2 linked regions of the Metabacillus sp. KUDC1714 genome follow. The protein of the gene in region 1 interacts with the protein of each later gene in a pairwise test. Links are inferred from orthologs where the notes say so. Each region holds a gene or a part of one and is shown in the gene's direction. Other genes may lie near its edges. The genes, in order: secG and secA.

Evidence for each region.
Region 2: the proteins of secG (region 1) and secA interact in binary tests that used the Escherichia coli proteins (3 or more experiments, as listed by UniProt). The link is inferred for Metabacillus sp. KUDC1714 from one-to-one orthologs.

What each region holds. Positions count from the first base shown.
Region 1 is NZ_CP055263.1:1,209,401-1,212,504, reverse strand. The notes cover bases 147-2,915. They hold secG (preprotein translocase subunit SecG), read left to right. Parts: upstream 147-1,298; coding sequence 1,299-1,532; downstream 1,533-2,915. Other genes in these bases: rnr (ribonuclease R), read left to right, coding at 2,652-2,915; HUW50_RS05880 (alpha/beta hydrolase), read left to right, coding at 1,896-2,636; HUW50_RS05890 (nuclease-related domain-containing protein), read left to right, coding at 147-1,016. Also shown: more of HUW50_RS05890, read left to right, coding at 57-146; more of rnr, read left to right, coding at 2,916-3,104. UniProt on the Escherichia coli protein: Subunit of the protein translocation channel SecYEG. Overexpression of some hybrid proteins has been thought to jam the protein secretion apparatus resulting in cell death; while this may be true it also results in FtsH-mediated degradation of SecY.
Region 2 is NZ_CP055263.1:1,331,405-1,334,873, reverse strand. What follows is about bases 90-3,223. They hold secA (preprotein translocase subunit SecA), read left to right. Parts: upstream 90-468; coding sequence 469-2,979; downstream 2,980-3,223. Other genes in these bases: rbsK (ribokinase), read left to right, coding at 90-316. In the rest of the region: more of rbsK, read left to right, coding at 1-89. UniProt on the Escherichia coli protein: Required for protein export, interacts with the SecYEG preprotein conducting channel.

The sequences.
Region 1 (3,104 bases):
GGATTTCCACTAGAATTGGCGAAGGTTTTAAGCAAAATATTATATGGAGTGAGAAAATGATCTTAAAACACCGCGAATTCCCCCTTACGATTGAAAAATTAGAAGCATTACTTCTAAGACTTCCTCTAAAACATCCAAAAATCCCAATTATTATTGAAGATTTGAAAAAAAGAATGGCTGGCTACAGAGGTGAAGAAGCTATTGACTATTATTTAAGCTTCCTTGAAGAAAAAGACTACTATATTTTTCATGACATAAGGCTAAAAGGTAAAAATCATTACTTCCAAATTGATACCCTTATCTTAACTCGGAAAATTGCAATAATCATTGAGGTGAAAAATATATCAGGAACTATTTACTTCGATCCGATATTTAAACAACTGATTCAAACAAAAGACCAAACGGAAAAGGCATATCAATATCCGCTAATACAATTGGAACGGCAAGAATCACAATTAAAAGAATGGCTAGTAAATAATAATTTAAAAGAAATGAAAATCACCTCAATTGTTGTCATAAGCAACCCATCCACAGTAATTCGCTCTTCTCCAGACGACCAAATTATTCACCACAAAGTAATCCGCAAAGAAAACCTTCCCGCTAAAATTATTCAATTAGAGAAATCCATCAATTCACCAGATATTGAAGAAAAGGAACTAAAAAAGATCTCTCGAAAGTTACTCAAAAAGCATACTAATGCAGATTTTTCTATATTAGCCCGCTTTAAAATAAATGAAAGTGAAATTCTGAATGGTGTGATATGTTCTAGTTGTAATTACCTTCCCTTAATTAGAGTAAAGGCTAACTGGCATTGTCCAAAATGTAATAGAAAAGATAAACAGGCTCATATTCAGGCCATAAAAGAGTACAAACTGTTAGTAAAACCAACAATTTCAAATGCTGAAATGAGGTATTTTTTGAACATAACTTCCCCGGCAATAGCGAATAGACTACTTAAATCAATGAACCTCAGGTACACAGGGAGTAATAAAGATCGTGTTTATCAATTAGACTAATGATGGATAGTGAGTCTTTGTCGATTTTTGTCTAATGGTTGATAAAAACGAATAATCGAAGATAAATTCTCCAAATCGAAGATAAATCACAAAAATCGAAGATAAATCTCCCATAATCGAAGATATCCCCTATAGTTGGTCCACCAGCTTATGATTTTCCATAGAATCTGCGAATCCATGAGAACACTAATATGCCCAATCTAAACTTGTATTGTGAATTACGAATAGATATGATACATTAAAACTATCTAGTTGTGCGTATATCAGGAGGTGTCGTTTTTCATGCATACAGCATTAATTATCCTACTTGTTTTAGTATCAGTCGCTTTAATTACAGTTGTATTATTACAATCTGGTAAGAGTGCAGGTCTATCAGGTGCAATTTCTGGTGGTGCCGAGCAGCTTTTTGGTAAGCAAAAGGCTCGTGGTCTTGATTTAGTTTTACACCGTGCGACAGTTATTTTATCAGTGCTATTCTTTATTTTGACTATCTTGGTAGCATATATCGTTAAATAATCTTTAAAACAAAGGGTCTGATGCTTCAGGCTCTTTTTTTAGTTTTAATATTTCATTATGACGCTATAGTACCTAGTTTTTGTGTCTAGCTCCAGCGCCTAGCTACTAGTGAACTTCACACTCCTTATACGCTAAGTCAACATCGAACGCTCGTGCTCTTCGTGTTTCCTTTATCTCATACGAAGTGCTCTTTTTTCTACGTCGCTGAGCAAGGCGCTTCCGCTTTTCTTTCAAGCAAACCTTTTGGTAATAAATCAAACGTTTGTTTAAATAGATATATGGCATAAAGCGCAAGATGTACTACTGGAAGTTAAAGTGGGATAAACTAGTTAAAAGATCTTTATTTTGAAGGAGTTACTTAGTATGAAAAGAGTATTACCAAAGCCGTTTACGTTTGAGGGCGGAGAGAAAGCAGTTTTATTATTACATGGATTTACTGGGAATACAGCAGATGTAAGGATGCTGGCTCGTTATTTAAGTGAAAGAGGCTATACTTGTCATGCACCACAATATAAGGGGCATGGTGTTCCTCCAGAAGAGCTAGTACATACAGGTCCTGAGGATTGGTGGCAAGACGTCCAGCAAGGTTATGATCATTTAAAGAATATGGGGTTTGAAAAGATAGTAGTAGGAGGTTTATCACTTGGCGGAGTGTTTTCCCTTAAATTAGGTTACACTGTACCTGTAAAGGGTATTGTCCCAATGTGTGCACCAATGTATATAAAAAGCGAAGAAGTAATGTATCAAGGTGTTCTTGAGTATGCGAGAAATTATAAAAAGTTTGAAGGAAAATCACCTGAACAAATTGAAGAAGAAATGGATGAGTTTGCGAAGTCTCCAATGAACACATTAAAAGCTTTGCAGGAGCTAATTGCAGACGTCCGAAATAATGTCGATATGATCTATTCACCAACGTTTGTCGCACAAGGTAGACATGATCACATGATTAATACCGATAGTGCAAACATTATATATAACGAAGTAGAAACCGATCAAAAGCAAATAAAATGGTACGAAGAGTCTGGACATGTTCTTACACTAGATAAGGAACGCGACCAGTTGCATGAAGACGTCTACCAATTTCTAGAAAGCCTTGATTGGTAAAAAGGAGGATACTACATGGATCAAGATATACAAGTACATATCAATAAACTACTAGCTTTCATGAAGGAAGAAGCATACAAGCCTCTTACCGTTCAAGAACTAGAGGAAGCGTTTGGAATAGAGGATTCAACTGAATTTAAAGATTTTGTCAAAGCGTTAGTAGCGATGGAGGATCAAGGATTAGTTGTTAGAACGAGAAGTAACCGATATGGCTTACCAGAAAAAATGAATTTATTAAAAGGGAAGCTTATCGGCCATGCAAAAGGATTTGCTTTCGTAGACCCTGAAGATACTAGCTTAGATGATGTATTTATCCCACCTACCGAACTAAAAACAGCGATGCATGGTGATATTGTTTTAGTAAGAGTAAGCGCTAAGTCTGCAGGTGGATCACGTCAAGAAGGTACGATTATTCGTATTTTAGAACGCGGCGTAAAAGAAATTGTTGGGACATATACAGAAAGCAAA
Region 2 (3,469 bases), 120 kb from region 1 along the record:
ATCTAGAAATGACATGACTGACGAAGAATTAATCCAAGTTAAAGAAAAATGCATCGTAACAAAAGGATCAAAAGGTGTAATGCTTTATCAAAATGGAGAAACTTTTATCCAAGGCTATAAAGTCAAAGCTGTTGATTCTACTGGTGCAGGAGACTCCTTCAATGGAGCGTTAGCTTTCTCTTTAAGCAATGGTGCTGCCTTAAAAGAATCCTGCCAATTTGCCAATGCAGTTGCAGCATTGTCTGTTACTAAACTTGGTGCTCAAGCGGGGATGCCGACATTACAGGAAGCGGAAGAGTTTATTTCTACACGGTAATTGTCTCACCAGAGCGATTCGACAAAATTCGGGCGGTGACAGGCACCCGGTTGTACCCCATCTCAAATAGTGCTAAAATAAAGGATAGTTTAACAAAAAACAATCAACAAACAAAAATGATAATTTCACTCTAAACACAGAGGAGCGTTATGATGCTTGGAATTTTAAATAAGGTGTTTGATTTTAACAAACGTGCGTTAAATCGTTATGAAAAGATGGCTGATCAGATTGATGCATTAAGCAGTAAAATGAGCGGTTTATCTGATGATGATCTTAAAGCAAAAACAGAAGAATTTAAGGGTCGCGTTGCAAAAGGTGAATCACTCGACGATCTTTTAATAGAGGCGTTTGCTGTTGTTCGTGAAGCAGCGAAGCGTGTGTTAGGCTTACATCCATACAAGGTACAGTTAATGGGTGGTATTTCCTTACATGAAGGGAATATTTCAGAAATGAAAACAGGTGAAGGGAAAACCTTAACTTCAACAATGCCTGTTTATTTAAATGCGCTATCTGGTGAAGGTGTACATGTTGTCACAGTCAATGAATATTTAGCAAGTCGTGATGCACATGAAATGGGACAGTTATTTGAATTCCTTGGCCTAACAGTTGGTCTTAACTTAAACTCACTTAACAAAGATGAAAAACGTGAAGCATATGCTGCAGATGTTACATATTCAACTAACAATGAGCTTGGATTTGATTATTTGCGCGACAATATGGTTCTTTACCGTGAGCAAATGGTACAACGTCCACTTAATTTTGCCGTAATCGATGAGGTTGACTCGATCTTAGTCGATGAAGCGAGAACACCGTTAATTATCTCAGGACAAGCTGCGAAATCGACAAAGCTTTATATCCAAGCGAATGGCTTTGTTCGCCAATTAAAGCAGGAAGAAGATTTTACATATGATGTGAAAACAAAGGCTGTTCAGCTTACAGAGGACGGTATGACAAAAGCTGAAAAAGCCTTTGGAATTGAAAATCTTTTCGATATCAACCATGTTGCGTTAAATCATCACATCAACCAAGCGTTAAAAGCACAATTTGTGATGCAGCGCGATGTTGACTATGTTGTTGAAGAAGAACAGGTTGTCATTGTTGACTCGTTCACTGGTCGTCTAATGAAGGGACGTCGCTATAGTGATGGGCTTCACCAAGCAATTGAAGCTAAAGAAGGTCTAGAGATTCAAAATGAAAGCATGACACTTGCAACAATCACATTCCAAAACTACTTCCGTATGTATAAAAAGCTTTCTGGTATGACTGGTACAGCGAAAACAGAGGAAGAAGAGTTCCGCAACATTTATAACATGCAGGTTGTCGCAATTCCAACGAACAAGCCAATTGCTCGTGATGATAAAGCTGATTTAGTTTACCGTTCCATGGAAGGGAAATTCCGTGCAGTTGTCGAGGATGTATCACAACGTCATGATCTAGGTCAGCCAATTTTAGTTGGTACGGTTGCTGTTGAAACATCTGAATTAATTTCTCAGCTTCTTAAGAAAAAAGGAGTTCCCCATCATGTGTTGAATGCAAAAAACCATGAGAAGGAAGCAGAAATTATTGAAAATGCAGGTCAGCGTGGAGCTGTTACAATTGCAACAAATATGGCTGGTCGTGGTACAGATATCAAGCTTGGTGATGGAGTTCGTGAGATAGGTGGTTTAGCGGTTATCGGGACTGAGCGTCATGAATCCCGCCGTATTGATAACCAGCTTCGTGGACGTTCAGGACGTCAAGGTGATCCAGGGGCAACACAATTCTATCTTTCTATGGAAGATGAGTTAATGCGCCGCTTTGGCTCAGAAAATATGATGAATATGATGGATCGTCTAGGTATGGACGATACGCAACCAATTCAAAGTAAAATCGTCTCTCGTGCTGTTGAATCTGCACAAAAACGTGTTGAAGGTAATAACTTTGATGCACGTAAACAGCTTCTACAATATGACGATGTATTACGTCAGCAACGTGAAGTTATTTATAAACAACGCTTTGAAGTTCTTGATTCTGATAACCTTCGTGAGATTGTTGAAAAAATGCTTCTGTCAACGATTGAGCGCACTGTAGCTACTTATACACCACAAGATGAGGTTGAGGAAGAATGGAACTTAGAAGGTATTATCGATTATATGAATGCCAACATTCTTCAAGAAGGTGAACTTGGAATATCTGACCTTCGTGGAAAAGATCCAGAAGAAATGACAGAGCTTATTAGCAAAAAAGCAATCGCACTGTACAACTTGAAGGAAGAAGACTTCGGCGATGAGCAGATGCGTGAGTTTGAAAAAGTTATTCTTCTTCGTGCGGTTGATTCAAAATGGATGGATCACATCGATGCGATGGATCAGCTTCGTCAAGGTATTCATTTACGTGCATACGGTCAAAATGATCCGTTACGTGAATACCAAATGGAAGGCTTTGCGATGTTTGAAAACATGATTGCCTCCATTGAAGAGGATGTTGCGAAATATATTATGAAAGCACAAATTCGCAATAATCTTGAGCGTCAAGAGGTAGCGAAGGGCCAAACAGCCGTTCATCCAAAAGAAGGCGATGAACCGCCAAAGAAAAAACCGTCTCGTAAAGTCGTTGAAATTGGTCGAAATGAGCCGTGTATTTGTGGCAGTGGTAAAAAGTACAAAAACTGCTGTGGCCAATAAATAGCTTTCAATAGAGAAAAAGGTATATAATATAGAAATTACTTAAACTGAGAGAGGTGACATTACACCTCTCTCTTGTTTGCGGATTTATCCTGACAACACAAATTAAACCCGAGGTGACTGCAATGGAATTAGTAGAAATTCGACAAGAGCTTGAAAAAACAGCTAAACGTTTAGCGGACTTTAGGGGGTCTCTTTGACCTCGATATAAAAGAAGCTCGTATTCAGCAACTAGAAGGGCAAATGACTGCACCTGATTTTTGGGATAACCAAAACGCTGCACAAACGGTAATAAATGAAACAAACGCATTAAAAGAAATGGTTGACCAGTTTCATGAGTTAAATGAGTCATATGAGAATCTTCAATTAACTTATGAACTCGTGAAAGAAGAAGAGGATGCGGATTTACAGGAAGAGCTTGTTTCTGAAATCAAGGATTTAGTAGGGAAGTTGAATGACTTTGAACTTCAACTGTTACTAAGTGAGCAGC